Draconibacterium halophilum: one gene and its partner. The protein of the gene in region 1 interacts with the protein of each later gene in a pairwise test. Links are inferred from orthologs where the notes say so. Each region holds a gene or a part of one and is shown on either strand. Other genes may lie near its edges.

The links.
Region 2: the proteins of G0Q07_RS18930 (region 1) and sfsA interact in binary tests that used the Escherichia coli proteins (3 or more experiments, as listed by UniProt). The link is inferred for Draconibacterium halophilum from one-to-one orthologs.

Annotation. Positions count from the first base shown.
Region 1 is NZ_CP048409.1:4,635,109-4,643,582, reverse strand. Bases 240-3,043 are described here. They hold G0Q07_RS18930 (glutamate-5-semialdehyde dehydrogenase), read right to left. Parts: upstream 2,365-3,043; coding sequence 1,114-2,364; downstream 240-1,113. Other genes in these bases: proB (glutamate 5-kinase), read right to left, coding at 2,517-3,043; G0Q07_RS18935 (N-acetylornithine carbamoyltransferase), read right to left, coding at 240-1,046. Also shown: G0Q07_RS18940 (hypothetical protein), read right to left, coding at 1-76; more of G0Q07_RS18935, read right to left, coding at 99-239; more of proB, read right to left, coding at 3,044-3,626; proC (pyrroline-5-carboxylate reductase), read right to left, coding at 3,633-4,430; G0Q07_RS18915 (aspartate aminotransferase family protein), read right to left, coding at 4,469-5,605; argC (N-acetyl-gamma-glutamyl-phosphate reductase), read right to left, coding at 5,676-6,644; G0Q07_RS18905 (argininosuccinate synthase), read right to left, coding at 6,646-7,839; G0Q07_RS18900 (GNAT family N-acetyltransferase), read right to left, coding at 7,921-8,474. UniProt on the Escherichia coli protein: Catalyzes the NADPH-dependent reduction of L-glutamate 5-phosphate into L-glutamate 5-semialdehyde and phosphate. The product spontaneously undergoes cyclization to form 1-pyrroline-5-carboxylate.
Region 2 is NZ_CP048409.1:2,853,071-2,861,594, reverse strand. The notes cover bases 2,170-5,023. They hold sfsA (DNA/RNA nuclease SfsA), read left to right. Parts: upstream 2,170-3,177; coding sequence 3,178-3,870; downstream 3,871-5,023. Other genes in these bases: G0Q07_RS11405 (B3/B4 domain-containing protein), read left to right, coding at 4,801-5,023; G0Q07_RS11410 (DUF4251 domain-containing protein), read right to left, coding at 3,923-4,441; tsaD (tRNA (adenosine(37)-N6)-threonylcarbamoyltransferase complex transferase subunit TsaD), read left to right, coding at 2,170-3,154. Also shown: G0Q07_RS11425 (translocation/assembly module TamB domain-containing protein), read right to left, coding at 1-1,942; more of tsaD, read left to right, coding at 2,126-2,169; more of G0Q07_RS11405, read left to right, coding at 5,024-5,469; G0Q07_RS11400 (1-acyl-sn-glycerol-3-phosphate acyltransferase), read left to right, coding at 5,502-6,020; G0Q07_RS11395 (DUF5686 and carboxypeptidase regulatory-like domain-containing protein), read right to left, coding at 6,017-8,524. UniProt on the Escherichia coli protein: Binds to DNA non-specifically. Could be a regulatory factor involved in maltose metabolism.

The DNA of each region.
Region 1 (8,474 bases):
CTTTCGGGAGCTGTTGCAAAAGCCCTCTGAATAAATTATATACTTTGTCTGATATGTCAATTGTAATTGTCTTCATCGCGATACAAAGCTACAACATCTTATTTATCTTCCAAAATCATTTTCAACACTGCCTGGGCTGTAATTTCGCGGTTGTAAGCCTCGTCTACTACAATTGAATTGGGGCTGTCGATTACACCATCGGTAACCACCATATTTCGGCGTACCGGAAGACAGTGCATAAATTTGGCATCGTTGGTTAAAGCCATTTTTGCTTCATCAACTGTCCAGTTCAAATCTTTTGAAAGTATCTGTCCGTAATCGTTGTACGAAGCCCAGTTCTTAGCATAAATAAAATCAGCGCCTTCAAACGCTTTTTTCTGATCGTATTCTACTTTTGCATCGCCCATAAATTCAGGTGCCAGTTCGTACCCTTTCGGATGTGTAACAACCAGCTCATAGTCGGTTTCGCGCATCCATTCCACAAACGAGTTGGCAACAGCTTGTGGCAACGCACGTGGATGTGGCGCCCATGTTAGAACGACTTTTGGTTTTTCTACTTTTTTGTGTTCTTCAATGGTTACCAAATCGGCATAACTTTGTAATGGGTGACGCGTAGCACCTTCCATACTCACCACCGGAACATCGGCAAATTCAACAAACTGACTTAGTATTTTTTCCGAATAATCGTCTTCACGGTTTTCGAATTTGGCAAAAGCACGTACACCAATCACATCGCAATATTTACCAATAACAGGAATGGCTTCGCGCAGGTGTTCGGCATTTTTGCCGTCCATAACCACGCCCATTTCCGATTCCAGTTGCCAGCTGTCTTCGTTTACGTTCATCACCATAGTATTCATGCCCATGTTCATGGCAGCTTTTTGGGTACTTAAACGTGTACGCAGACTTGAGTTGAAAAATACCAAAACCATGGTTTTGTTTTTCCCCAGATGTTGAAATCCAAACTTGTTATTTTTTACTTCGAATGCAGTTGCCAGCGCTTTTTCAATGCTGGGAATATCTTTTACTGATGTGAATTTCTTCATGTTATAAAAAGTTGGAAGTCCGAAGTTGGAAGCACGAAGCTTAAACCTCAAACTTAGTTTTGATTTTTTATTTAGGTCTTACTTGTCCGTTTCCTTCAATTATCCATTTATAGCTGGTCAATTCTTCCAGTGCCATTGGCCCGCGAGCGTGTAATTTTTGTGTGCTGATGCCAATCTCAGCTCCCAGTCCAAATTGGGCACCGTCGGTATAAGCGGTTGATGCATTTGAATATACAGATGAAGCATCTACCATTTTGCAGAATGTTTCAATACGCTCCTGGTTTTCAGTAACAATCGCCTCACTGTGTTTTGATGTATGTGTATTAATATGGTCCAATGCTTCGTCGAAAGAGCCTACTGTTTTAACCGACATTTTCATCGATAAGAATTCTGTTCCGAATGATTCTTCGGTAGCTTCAAATAACAGTTCTTTTGGATAAGTAGCTTGAATCTGTTCGAAAGCTTTTTCGTCGGCGTAAATCACTACTTTTTCTTCCGAGAGTTTTTTTGCAAAACCGTTTAACTCGGTAAGGCGACTATCGTGAATTACCAGGCAATCGAGAGCATTACACACCGATGGGCGGCGGGTTTTGGCATTAAATATAATTTCGCGGCCTTTTTCGGCATCACCAAATTCATCGAAATAAGTGTGGCATATTCCGGCACCGGTTTCAATTACCGGAATGGTGGCATTTTCGCGTACAAAATTTATTAGCCCCTGGCTTCCTCTAGGAATGATAAGGTCGATGTAGCCATGGGCACGCAACATTTCGTTGGTTTCTTCACGTCCGGCAGGAAGTAGTGTTACCGTATTTTCGTCAAAATCAAATTTCTTTAGTACATCGCGTATAATAGAAACAATAGCCTGGTTGGAGTAAATGGCATCGCTGCCACCTTTTAAAACACAGGCGTTACCCGATTTCAGGCACAAGGCAAAAACGTCGAAAGTAACATTGGGGCGGGCTTCGTAAATTATCCCGATAACACCAAAAGGCACCGAAACTTTCTTAATTTTTAGTCCATTATCACGTTCTGTTTCTTTTAATGTTATTCCAACAGGGCTCTCAAGACGAGCAACATTTTCCATGTCTCTGGCAATGCCTTCTATCCTTTCTTTCGATAATTTCAGTCGGTCGAACTTTGGATCTTGCGGATCCATACGATCCAGATCTTTTTGGTTCTCCGAAAGAATAAAAACCGATTTTGCCCTTGCTTCGTGTGCCAGTTCCAGCAATACTTTTTTCACCTGGTCGTCATTCACCAGGTTTAATTTGCGCGACGCATCAAGCGTTTTTTTTAGCTGTTGTTCTATCTTCATAATTTATGGTCTTTCAACGAAAAACCCTCTCCCGGGGGAGGGAGAGGGAGCTCAGAATAAGTTAAAATTAAGGCATCAAAAAAAGGGAGTAAGGGTAGTTTGTCATGCTAGACAAACGTAAGTTAAAGGATATTCTGAGCTATTTTATTTTTCTATATTAATGTTTCGTTTGTTTTATATTCTAAATACAAATAATCGTAATGAATTACCGGTTTTTGCTTGTCGGATTGTTTTCCCATTTCAATCTTTTCTGATCCGTACGAGGCTTTTCCCATGCCAACAAGTTCGCCGTTTGTGTCTACTATTTTAATTAGGTCTCCTTTTTTGAATTCGCTTTCAACTTTCTCAATTCCCACCGGCAGCAAGCTAACGGCTTTATCGGAAAGCAGTGCTTTTCTTGCTCCTTCGTTGATTTGTACCTGTCCCTTTGCAAAACCGTCGGAATAGCCGATCCATTTTTTTACTCCACTCGATGGCTTGACGTTAGGTACGAAAAAAGTGTGTTTTAGGTTTTTCGATTTGTCCAATAAATCTATCAGCACATTTGATCGGGTTCCGTTAGCTACGTGAACACCAATTCCATCGCCGGCAACTTTTTTGGCAATGCGAAATTTGGTTAGCATTCCGCCGCGGCCAAAATCTGAACGTTCTGACGAAATTGCATCCTGAGGTCCTTTATCGGCAACTCTAATGTGTTCTATCAATTCGGCACCATCACTATCCGGATGTGCAGTGTAAACACCGTCAATATTGCTGAGGATGATTAGTGCTTCCGAATCTACCATCGACGCGATTAATCCTGAAAGTTCGTCGTTGTCGGTAAACATCAACTCGGTTATCGAGATGGTGTCATTCTCATTTACAATTGGTATCACTTTATTTTCCAGCAATGTAGTAATACAGTTTTTCATGTTCAGGTAATGTCCACGGCTCGAAAAATTTTCCTTTGTGGTGAGTACCTGTGCGCAGGTCAACCCTTCTTCGTGGAAAAAATCAGAATAACGCGATATTAATTTTACCTGCCCCAGTGCAGCCCATAACTGTCGTTGCGATACGGCGTCCGATTTTTTTGTTTTACTCATAACAGCACGGCCTGCAGCAACTGCCCCCGATGATACCAAAACCACCTCAACGCCATTTTTTTGCAAATGAGCAATTTGGTCTACCAGATGGGCAATGCGCGCCACGTTGAGCGTTCCGTCGGCTTTGGCCAACACATTGCTGCCTACTTTTACTGTTATTTTTTTATAGCGGGTCTGCACAATTCTTTAGTTGTCTTTTATTTTTTTGTACGAAGCCAAAACTCCCTGAATTAGTGAAGAGCTAAAGCCTTTGTGTTCCATTTCGTTCAGGCCGGTAATAGTAACACCCATCGGAGTGGTTACTTTATCGATCTCTCTTTCAGGGTGATGTCCCGATTGAAGTAACAATTCGGTTGCACCTTTTACCGTTTGTGCTGTAATAAGCTGAGCCATTTCGGCGCTAAAACCAATCTCGATACCACCTTGCATAGCAGCACGGATATAACGCAGCGCATAAGCAATACCACACGACGAAAGTACAGTTGCAGCAGCCATAAGTTCTTCCGGAATTTCGATGGTTTTTCCCAGTTTGTCGAACAGTTCAACTACATACTCGCGGTATGGTTCGGTGTTACCATTTGCCGAAATACAGGTTAGCGATTCCTGTAAAGCAATTGCGGTGTTTGGCATTACCCGGAAAATTGGAATGTTGTTTCCAGCCATCTCTCCAAGCTCGTCAATGCCAACTCCGGCAACAATGGAAATGAAAATCTTCTCCGGCGACAAAATGGGTTTCAGGGTATTAATTACTCCCTCAATATGATAGGGTTTTACGGCAACGATGATCACATCTGCGTCTTTTGCTGCGTCAATGTTGTTGTCGTAAGCATCAATTCCCAGGTCGCTCATTTTTTTGAGCGTAGCTTCTTTTCTGTCGGAAACGGAGATATTGCTTGCTTCAACTGAGCCCGATTTTAAAAGACCAAGTGCAATGGCACCTCCCATGTTTCCTACCCCGATTATTGCTATTTTTTTATTTTCCATTTTGTCGAATTTAGAAAATGTAGTTTTCAAATCATTTTTTATTCAGCGAACGAGCCAAGTACTTCTGCAAACGCTGCTAAAAAGGTGTCGGCTTGTTCGGTTGTAAGGCTGAGCGGTGGCAACAGCCTGATAATATTTTGCCCCGATACGCCGGTAAAAATACCGTAATCGAAAAGCAATTTCTTGCGAATCTCGGCAATTGGTTTCTTGAATTCCAACCCGATCATCAATCCTTCTCCTCTGATCTCAAACTCTGCATCAATTGCCGCCAGTTTATCCATCAGGTAATTTCCAACTTTTTCGGCATTCTCAACCAGTTTTTCGTCTTTCATTACATCAAGAACTGCAATTGCAGCAGCACAAGCCAGGTGGTTGCCACCAAAAGTGGTTCCGAGCATGCCAAACCACGGCTCAATTTCCGGTTGAATGAGTACGCCGCCAATCGGGAATCCGTTACCCATTCCTTTTGCCATGGTGACAATGTCGGGTTTTATATCGGTATGTTGATAGGCGAAAAATTTTCCGCTTCGTCCGTAACCCGATTGTATTTCATCCAGAATTAGAACGGCCACATATTTTTCAGTCAGCTGTTTCAGTTTTGTCAGGAATTCGGTGTCGGGTACGTAAATCCCTCCAATTCCCTGAATTCCTTCAACAATTACCGCGGCCACATCGCCTTGTTTTAAAACTTCTTCTGTTGCGTTAATATCGTTAAACGGCAGGATAACCGCATTGTCTGTTTCGTTAACAGGTGCAATAATTTTCGGATTATCGGTAATGGCCACAGCGGCAGATGTACGTCCATGGAACCCTTTTTTATAACTGATAATTTTCTTTTTACCGGTAATGAAAGAGGCCAGTTTTAGTGCATTCTCGTTGGCCTCGGCACCCGAGTTGCAAAGAAATAACTGGTAATCTTCGCAGCCTGATTGTTTGCCTAGTTTTTCAGCCAGTTCCTTTTGCAATGGATTTTGAACCGAATTGGAATAGAACCCAATTTGCTGAAGTTGATCGCTTATATTTTCGATATAAGTCGGATGGCTGTGCCCAATTGAAATTACCGCGTGCCCGCCGTAAAGATCGAGGTATTTCTTTCCGTTCTCATCCCAAACATAGCAGCCTTTTGCCTTTACGGGAGTGATGTCGAAAAGTGGATATACGTTAAATAATTCCATATTCTATGTCGGAAGACCGAAGACCGGAGTCAGAAGTCGTTCCTTTGTTTTTTTGTTCTACTTTTTCCTTTTAAAAAGCTACCGGTTTTAAACTTAGTCCGGTTTTTTCATCCAGGCCAAACATCAGGTTCATATTCTGAACTGCTTGTCCGGATGCGCCTTTTATTAAATTGTCGGTTAAGCTGATTATTACCAGTTTGTTACCGTGTTTTTCCAAATATATTACGCCTTTGTTGGTATTTACTACCTGTTTTACGCCCGGATTTTTATCCGTGATAAAAACGAATGGATGATCGGCATAGTAATCCTTGTAAATTTCATTGGCTTCTTCAAGCGAGCCATCAAATTTTGTATAACAAGCTACAAATATACCCCGTGTATGGTTTCCGCGAATCGGTACAAAATTGAAATCCTTTTCAAATCCCGGCTGCAATTGCGTAAGGCTTTGGATGATCTCGCCTTCGTGCTGATGCTCGAAAATTTTATAAGCCGAAACATTGCTGCTTCTCCAGCTGAAATGCGAGGTTGCGGTTGGTTTTTGTCCGGCACCGGTTGATCCGGTAATGGCTTGCACATGAATCTCGTCCTGCAACATATCGTTGGCTGCAAGTGGCAAAAGTGCTAGCTGAATTCCGGTAGCAAAACAACCCGGATTGGCAATTCGTTCTGATGACTCAATTTCTTCCCGATTTAATTCAGGCAAACCATAAACAAAGTCGTTGCCTTCTCTTTTAAGCCGGTAGTCGTGGCTTAAGTCGATAATTTTTAAGTATTTCGGGAAAGTATTTTTCTCCATGAATTCGATCGACTTGCCATGCCCCATGCAAAGGAAAATAACATCCACTTCATCAAAAGGCATTTGGTCGGTAAATTTGATTTCGGTTTCACCCAGCAAATCAATGTGTACATCCGAAATCAGGTTGCCGGCATTGCTGGTGCTTTGCACAAAACCAATTTCTGCTTGCGGATGATTTAATAAAATTCTTAACAGCTCTCCGGCAGTGTATCCGGCTCCTCCTATAATTCCAACTTTAATCATCCTATAAATTTCCGTTTACTTTATTGTAGATTTTTAGTGAGTTCGATAAGATTTTGGTAAATCCTTTAACATCGTCGGCAGTCCATTCTTCAACAGTTTCGCCATACTGGCCAAATCCTGAATTCATTAAGTCGTGCTCCGATTCAATTCCTACTAACTCGAAATTGTAAGGTCTCAGTTTTACGATCACTTTTCCGGTTACATTTTCCTGTGTTGATTCCAGGAAATCTTCAATGTTGCGCATTACCGGCTCCTGATACATGGCTTCGTGTAAGAACATTCCATACCAATTGCCCAGCTGCTCTTTCCAGTACGATTGCCATTTGGTAAGCGTATGTTTTTCCAGCAGGTGGTGTGCTTTAATGGTAATCAGCGGTGCGGCAGCCTCAAAACCAACGCGGCCTTTAATACCAATAATAGTATCACCAACATGTGTGTCGCGGCCAATGGCATATTTCGACGCAACGCCTTCCAGTGCGCGAATTACATCCGCGCCGTTTTCATAAAATTCACCGTCGAGCGAAATCAGCTCGCCTTTTTCAAAACCAAGTTCAATAGTTTTTTCACCGGTAGTTTCTAATTGACTAGGATAAGCTTCTTCAGGAAGATTTTTGTTAGTGGTCAATGTCTCTTTTCCACCAACGCTTGTTCCCCAAAGTCCCTGATTAATGGAGTATTCCATTTTCGAGAAATCGGCTTCGAAACCGTATTTTTTAAGGTAATCAATTTCGTACTGACGAGTAAGCAACATGTCGCGGGTAGGCGTGATGATCTCGATCTCAGGAGCCAACACCTGGAAAGTAAGGTCGAAACGAATCTGATCGTTTCCGGCGCCGGTACTTCCGTGAGCAATGTATTTTGCATCAATTTCTTTGGCATACTCAATAATAGCAATTGCCTGAAACGCTCTTTCGGAGCTTACCGAAATAGGGTACGTATTATTACGTAGAACATTCCCAAAAACCATGTAGCGGATACATTTTTCGTAATACTCGTTGGTCACATCGAGTGTAATGTGCTCAACTGCGCCCAGCGCCAACGCGCGTTCCTCAATGACTTTTAATTCTTCGTCAGAGAATCCGCCCGTGTTGGCAATCGCTGTGTACACATCGTAACCTTTTTCTTCCTTCAGGTATTTTACACAAAACGATGTGTCTAAACCTCCGCTAAATGCCAGTACCAATTTTTTACTCATGTCTCAATATCTTTAAAAGAGCGACGGCGTTTGTTATTCAACTTAAGTCTGTAGCTGTCCGCCGAATAGCGAGCCGCCGCTCTACTTTTTATTATCTGATTGATTGTTTTTCTTTTTTGCAACACCCGCAAATCGTTTTGGCAGAAGATCGAGCAAGCTACGTTTTCTAATTCCGTTTCCGTTAGCGTAAGATGGTTTCTCCCAGGCTGGATCGTATAACATTCCGGTGCACAGGCATTTTGTTCTTCCCGTACGCTCTAAAATGTCGTGATTAACACAACCCTCGCAGCCTTTCCAAAATTGGTCGTCTAATGTTAACTCCGAAAATGTTACCGGGCGATATCCCAACTCGTGGTTGATTTTCATTACGGCCAAACCTGTGGTTAAACCAAATATTTTTGAGTTTGGATATTTTTTGCGCGACAGCTCAAATGCTTTCTTCTTAATGGCTTTTGCTAATCCAAGACCACGGTATCCTTCGGCAACAATTAGTCCCGAGTTAGCAACAAAGCCTTTTTCCTGCCAGGTTTCTACGTAACAAAATCCTGCAAAGTTTTCTTCATCAAGTGCAATAATTGCTTTTCCCTCCTTCATTTTTGAAGAAAGGTATTCATAAGACCGACGTGCAATACCTG
Region 2 (8,524 bases), 1.8 Mb from region 1 along the record:
AAGCTAAATCCGGCAAAAATATTTTTACAAGTGGATTAACTTCCTTAGCATTAATATTGTAATTAAAATTGTTTTGGTTGCTTGTTAAAGGGGAAGTAGTAATTTGTGCTGCCGGAACATAATGATTTACCAATTGAAAGAAATAGTTTTTTAAATTTTTAAAGTTGTAGGTACCCAGAATTTCGGCATCAAGAAAATCAGACTCAATACGAAGTTTATTTTTATCATTTTGTTGATTCGCAAGAAACTCAATTCCCTCGAGGTTTACTTCTCCATATCGGTTGCTGTAAGCCCCTTCTTTAACCGAAATCATTCCGTTAACATTGTCAATTCTGTCGCCGGTAAAATTGGCATCCATTTTAAAAGTCATATTGGTTGCCGGGAAATTCTGCGTTAAATTAAGCTTGCCGGGGTAAGCGTGCCTCAGGTTTAAATTAAAATCAAATCGGGGAATTTCATTATTTAAATCGAGTTCTCCAATAAAAGTAAAATCGAGGTTAGGATCCTGAATTTCAAGCAAGCCATCGAACATTTTTTCGCGTAAAATACCATCGAATGATAGTTTTTTATAATTGTAGTTGTTGTATTCTATACTATCAATAGTTCCTTTAAATATGCCGGAAACAACTTCTGTGGTTTTGTTGAATTGCCCGTCGGCAGAACCTTGTAAAGTAATTGCTCCCAGCTGGTCTTGTTTAAAAAGTTCTCCTAACTGAAAGTTGGTTGTTTCAATATTACCGCGGTAATAAATTTGCCCTTCTTTTTCGGGCATAACTAAAATATCGGTAGTTAATGTGCCCATTTCGCTTTCCAGCGTACCAAAAGTTACAAAATCAGTTAAAAAGCCACTAAAATTACCTCTAAAATGCAGCTGTCCTGCCTCATAAAAACTTTCCGGAAATCGGATATAATTGTTTTTTGCATTGCTTGGTAGTCGAATACTGCTAATATCTTCAAAAGTTGTTTCTGATTTTTTTAGATCAAGAAACAGATACATATCGGCAGGATTTAGCAGGTCATTCACATAAAAGTCGAGCAAAGCATTGGTTTTATTACCGGTTTCCAGGTACAGATTTTTTCCTTTCAGGTCGTTCAAACTACCATAAATAATTCCTGAAAGTTTAATTTTTTCCCTCATACCTTTTAGCGAGGGTATCATTGCGCCAATTTCCTGCATGCCAATTTCCGAATCTGCAATTTGGATATTCATGTCGAAAGTGCGGTTCATCGAGTCTTTGGCAGTGTAAAACTGAAAACGCATATCAGTATTAGTGATTGATGAACCATTACTTACCATATTAAAGTTGTTAATAGTAAGAACTTTGCCAACATTTGTAATGTCTGCCGCGGCCTGTTTCAGTTGCAAATTTTGTCCGGAATTTACACTTAAATCTTCTATTCTGAATGAAAGGGAGTCTCTGTATGAATAAAAATTTGAGACATTAAGATTTAAGTTACGAGCATCAACAATGGGATAGCTTTCATTTCTGCTGTTTTCAAATCTTATCTGCATATCGCTAAACTTAAATTCCTGGCAGGCAAATGTCCAGGCATTCAGGGTATCCTTTTCCGGATTGGCTCCATATTCTTCGATCAGAAATCCAAAATTGAACACGTCTGTTGAGTCTTTTGATATATATATACGGTTATTATAAAAGTCCAGTTCTTTTAAAACAATTTGCCTGCTTTTAAATTTAAGTGTATCAATTCGTGTCCTAATCAGCTTGCTGTAAATCAAGGTATCACCAAGCCTATCTTTAATCAGTACATCTTCAAGTTCTAAACGTTTGAAAAAACCAATATCAACTTTGCCAATTGTTATATCAGTTTGCAGGTCTTTCGAAAGATTTTTGGCTATTTTTTGGGTTATTTTTGTTTGTACCCAGCTGTTTTGGATAAGCACAATACCAGCACCCAGCAACATTATAAATGCTGTCAGCAAAACAATAATTATTTTCCAGCCTTTTTTAATAGTTTTGCAATTTTAGAGCGAACATAATCCATTTCAATCAATAACAAAGAAAAGGATATGTCGTTTTGTTAACTATTTATTTTTAATAAGTGCAAAGATATAAACCCAACGGCGTTTATCTTGTTTTAGTAACGTAAAAAAGGGAAGATTTATATGGCTAACAAAGGAATTATTATAATGGGTATCGAATCGTCGTGCGACGATACTTCAGCTGCCATCATTCGCGATGGTGAAATTCTGTCGAATGTTGTCGCATCGCAGAAAGTTCATGAAGATTATGGAGGAGTTGTTCCCGAGCTGGCCTCGCGTGCACATCAGCAAAATATTATCCCGGTGGTGGACCTGGCAATTAAACGGGCCAACATCCGTCGCCATGAAATATCGGCTGTTGCTTTTACTCGTGGTCCCGGACTTCTTGGATCGTTATTGGTAGGCACCTCTTTTGCAAAAGGTTTTTCGCTGGCAGCAAAAATTCCATTAATTGAAGTAAACCACTTGCAGGGACACGTGTTGGCGCTTTTTATTAAAGAAAATGGTGTGGAATTAAAAGCGCCCAATTTCCCGTTTTTGTGCTTGCTCGTTTCCGGTGGAAATTCGCAGATTATTCTTGTGCGCGATTATTTAGACATGGAAGTGATTGGGCAGACGATTGACGATGCAGCTGGAGAAGCTTTCGATAAATGTGCAAAAGTAATGGGCTTACCTTACCCTGGCGGTCCCCATGTAGATCGATTAGCAAAAGAAGGTGATCCAAACCGTTTTGAGTTTTCGCGACCCCGAATTGCTGGTTTAGATTACAGTTTTAGTGGCCTTAAAACAAATTTCCTGTATTTTTTGCGCGACAACCTTAAAGAGAATGAAAACTTTGTGGAAGAAAATATGGCTGACCTTTGTGCATCATTACAGCATACCATTATTGAAATACTTTTGAGTAAATTAAAACGAGCTGCTAAAGAAACCGGAATTAATGAAATTACCGTTGCCGGTGGTGTTTCGGCCAATTCGGGCCTACGAAATGCACTGCAGGAAAATGCAAAAAAACACAGATGGAATCTCATTATTCCCAAGTTTGAATATACAATGGATAATGCGGCGATGATTGCGATTACCGGATACTACAAATATTTGAACAAAGAATTTACCGGGCAGGATGCTGTTCCGTTTGCGCGAACTCAATTGTAAATTCTTCAAGAAAACTCAACATTTTGATATTTGAAAAAGAACTTGTTCATGGTAAGCTGATAAAACGTTATAAACGGTTTTTGGCTGATATTGAATTGGATACAGGTGAAGTTGTTATTACACATTGTACCAACTCCGGATCGATGAAAAGTTGCCTTGAAAATGGGGCAGAAGTTTTCCTTACACCAGTCGACGATCCTAAACGAAAAACAAAGTTTACCTGGGAAATGATAAAGATAAACGGCGATTGGGTAGGCATTAACACCGGAAATCCAAACAAATTGGCTTACGAAGCCATCTCGAGTGGTGAGCTACCCGAATTTAACGGATATACAAACGTAAAGCGCGAAGTAAAATTTGGCGACTCGCGATTTGATGTTTACGCTGAAAATGAAAACGAAAAATGCTTTATAGAAGTTAAAAATGTTAGTATGAAAGAAGGCGAATATGCTTTGTTTCCCGATGCCGTTACCACGCGAGGGCAGAAACATTTAAAAACATTAATGGACGTTAAAAAGCGGGGAATGCGCGCCGTAATGCTTTACATCATCCAACGAAGCGATGTTTCTGTTTTTGCACCTGCAAAGGCTATTGATCCGGATTACGCTGCTTTGCTAAAACAAGCCTCGGAAGCCGGAGTGGAAATCATTCCAATGCAGGCGAAGGTAACACCAACCGGAATTGTTTTAAGTAGGAAACTACCCGTTGAGCTATAAAAAAGCCGGAATAAATTTGATTATCCCGGCTTTCTGATCATATTAAAATGTACTATTCTTCTTTTTCTTCAATCGGCACCAAATCGCCATGGTAAGAAATATGTTGACGATTTGTGCTGTTTACACTCAGAGAAGTTGATCCATTTGAACTTACATTAAAGAAATACTCCACTTTGTCGTTTTTATTTTTTGCAGAGAATTTAATTGTAAATCCTCCTTTTTTAGCATCTTCAACACTGTAATCTTTAATAGGGGCCTCAAAAATCATTGGTGAATCGGTAGATCCATACTCAACAGAATAAGCACGACCGAAATACGGCAGATAAGAGTCCACTTCTTTGTCTTTAAGCACAACACTGTAAGGCGTTGTCAGCGTTCGGCTTCTTCCGCTTGACGGAAGCATTTGTGTGGCATTAAATTGCCAGGCATTGGCTTCAACAATATCTTTTGTTTGCTCGGTAAGCATTGCTTTCCGCTGTGCTTTTTTCTCCTTTCTACTTAATTTTTTCTCCTGTGCATTTACTGCAACAATTGAAAAGATAAGCATACTTAATAATAATATATTTTTCATGACATAAATTTTTGTTTTTAATTTACAAAAATTATTCCAAGAGTCAAGTTGTTTACATAAATAGAAAAGGGATACAATTAATATCCCTTTTCGTGCAGTTTAACTAAATAAAATCATTTAAAATGATTTCTGAAAAAATGTTGTTTAAAGTTTTCAAATGTGTTTTTCAGTTTAAATTAATTTGCAAATCTGTAAATATCTTTCATTAATGCCTGTATTTTAATAAACTGTTGGCATCAAATACAAAAGTTCTTTTCTTTGCAAAAATTTTCTTCAAGCTTTTATACAAAGCTACGGCTTTTTAAAAAATATTAAAAAGAATAATATAAAATATTAAAAAAATAATTATCAATAAACCCATGCAAAGGATTACTGTTAGCAAAGAATTAGCTGAAAAAGTACCGGGAATTGTTTTGTCTTGCATTGAATGTGATGTGCAAATTCAGGTACAAAACAATGAACTTTGGGAAGAGATTGAATCAAAAATAAAAGAACTAAATAGTAGTTTGTGCGTGGAAGAGATAAGCAAAATGCCTGCAATTGCTGCCTCGCGAAGAGCTTATAAAAAGTGTGGAAAAGATCCTGCTCGCTACCGATTGTCGGCAGAAGCACTACTCCGAAGAGTTTTAAAACGCAGCGAGATCTACCAGGTAAATAATGTTGTTGATCAGTTAAACCAGGTTTCTATTTCAACCGGATTTTCAATAGGAGGTTACGATGCAGATACGATTGACGGAGAAATTACTTTTGGCATAGGAGAAAAAGGTGAACCATATAAAGGAATTGGGCGAGGGGAACTGAATATTGAATTTATGCCGGTATTCAGAGATGCCAAAGGAGCTTTTGGAACACCTACCAGCGATTCAGTAAGAACTTGTGTTACGAAACACACAAAACGATTCTTAATGATTATCATTGCCTACGAATTAAATGAAACGATTGAATATGCGACTAATCAGGCGCAGCATTATCTGAAAAAGTATGCCGATGCCAGTAACTTTGAACTAAAAACAATACAAGCAATATAATGAAAGGAATTTGTAAATTTTTGCTAAAAATAATGGGCTGGACTGTAGTTGGAGGTCAGGCTCCCGTGAAAAAATGTATCATTATTGGAGCACCACATACCAGCGCCTGGGATTTTGTAATTTCCTGGATGTTTTATACTTCGAAAGGAGCCGTTGCCAATATTCTTATAAAAAAGGAATTTTTCTTTTGGCCACTTGGCTATTTTGTACGAAAAATGGGTGGACTTCCCATCGATCGCTCAAAAGGAGCCAACGTTATTCGCCAAACTATTCAGTTGGTTAATGAACGAGATTACATTCATTTGGCATTAACTCCGGAAGGAACACGCAGTTTAAATAAACGATGGAAGGGCGGCTTTCATATCATTTCAAAAGAAACCGGAATTCCGGTATATCTTGGATATTTTGATTGGGGAAGAAAAGAAGTTTCGATTGGAGAGCCATTTGAACTTTCTGATAATGCGAGGGATGATATTAAACGAATGAAAGATTTTTACCGCGAAAAAGGCATTAAAGGGAAATTCCCGGAGAAGTTCACTACCGATTATTAATCGAAGGCAGAAATGCTGAGTTTAAGCTGAACACTCTCGAATTTATTTTCGTTAAACCCTGCAAACACACCAATATTGCCCGCAAAAAACAGGTTGTTAAGGCTGTAGCCAATTTCCCAATAATTATTATAATTGGGTGTGGTAAGGTAATTTAAATGAATACTTTCGCTCCATGTGCGTTTATTAAAAACCGAAAGGTACCGTAGCAGTAGGTATTCCGACCGGTACTCGGTCATTACATTCAGGTAACTGTTGTTAGCGCTTAAAGCATAGTCGTTTATGAGCTGAAAACGATGCGTAAAAGGGCGCATCATCACCGGGATTTCAGCAGTACGAAAATGCTTGTATTGCGAAAAATGCATTTGATCGGCTGAAAAATAGTGACCGGCAATTATTCTCCAATCAATACCACTACCAGGCGACAAATTGGCCTGCTGGCGCACCGAAAAATCAATCCGGTTAAAATCTGCGTTGGAGTCAAATAGATCGGGAACACTTTGTTTAAAAGACAGGTTGAATTCATAAAAATCATCGATAAATAAAAATGGTGATTCTTCGAGCCAGGGTTTTCGTTGCTTTTTGCGGAAATTCAAACCAAGACCGTAGCTAAAGCTTTTTTGTTCAGCAAGAGCGGGGTTGTCAGCTGTTAAGTCTCCGGGTAAGTTTGGTTCAAAATATTTATAATCAGACAGCGGGAATGAGCTATTATTTTCAAGCGGGTAAAAATGATCGAAATTGGCGTTGGCATAGAACCTGAAATTCGTTTTAAAACGCTGCGAGAAACTCAGGTGCAAGAATTCATTCTCGTATAATCGCATGTAGTTTTCGCCAAAAAACCATGAACTTAACGCATTTACAGCCGGAGTAATCGCCTGAAACCCGCTTTTGAAATCGTTACTTTGTTTTCCTGCAAAAAGAGTGATTTGATTTCCTACGGCCAGAAAATGAACAAATTGAATGTTGATGCTGCCAAACAACGCTTTACGGTTAAAGGCGTAACCAAGTTGTGGTGTAAGGTAAATTCGTTTTGTAGAGTCGACTAAAAATCCCAGTCGAAATTCCTGTTTGTATTTATAGCCGTCAACAGCGTTAAAATCGAAATTAACGGGCGATAGCAGTCCATCGTAACTTACCCGGATGGTAGAATCTTTTGAAATATCATAAGCTCCGGCCAATAACCTACTTACAAATCGCTTAGTGTTTTCGTTGCTGGAAACAGTATCACTTGAGACACCTTTTTCCTGCAGTTTTAAAGAGTCGGCCATTCGGTAACTTTCAATTTCGGCTTGCGTTAGCGGGATACTTCTCATCGAGTCCCATGCCATATTTGATCTTAACGAATCTTCGTTTTCTGAAATATGATAGCTTCCGTATTCAGATGCAACAATTGTAGAGTCTTTGTATTGTTCCTTTAAGATTTTGCGGTTCAGTCGTGCAATTTTTTTTACATCAGAATTGTTCAGTTCTTCATTGGCATTCAAACTGTTTAGCTCACTTATTAATTGCTGTTCTTTTTCGCCGGGTTCTCTTTTTTCCTGAACAGCATTTGTTTGCGCTGCATTTGTGGTGCTTTCGTACTGTATGGTGGTGTAGTTATTTACAATGGAATCATACTTAACTGATGCTCCGTAATAAAAGTTGCCCCGCAAACCCAACATGCCAAAATCTCCGGTAATATTATGCGAAACAGGCAGCCAGTTACCATCGCCTAAATTTTCAAACTGTTGTTTTATGTGGTAATTAAAAAATTCAAAACTTGATTTAAAATCGAGGTTGTAGATGCACCAAAGCCGGTCTACAATATAAATAAACCCTTCTACCAGTTCATCGCTTTTTCGCTTGGGCGTAACACGAATTTTAAACACATCAAAATCACCAATAGTAATAAAACCTTCGTAAACAAATTTGTAATGTTTGAGTGCTAAAACAGACAAGGGAGAAACCACTTCGTTGGGGCGTTCGTCGTAAAAACTGGCTGTCATTAATCCCATAACCGGCGGTTCATCAAAACCGGTAAGTGAGCTCTTTTTGCTTATAACCTGCTGGTTGTACTGATTGGGATAATCGAAAATAATGCGGTTTTGCGATTCGATTACATAGGTTACATTCTCTTTAAAATAATCTTTGAATTTTCGGCCATCTTCAACTTCCTGCTTTTTTATAAGGTTGGGAATGTTGCTAAAAGAAAAATTGCTTTTCATGTACAGGTCGGCACCATAATGTTTAATTTTCTTCCGGTAATATGGTGCTTTGGCAATGGCTTTACGCATAATAAAATAGGCCGGGTCTTCATCTCCGGGAAATACTTTTATTTCAGCCAGTTCAAAATTCTGATCCTGCAAGGAAATTGCAAGAAACAGACTGTCGGTTTGCAGGTTTACGATTTTTTCCTGCTTTTCATATCCCATTGAGCGCACCGTGAGGTGAAACGTGCCGGTTGGCAGATTAAAGCTAAAATTGCCGTTACTATTCGATGTTGTGCCCTGCCGCGTTTCCGAAATATA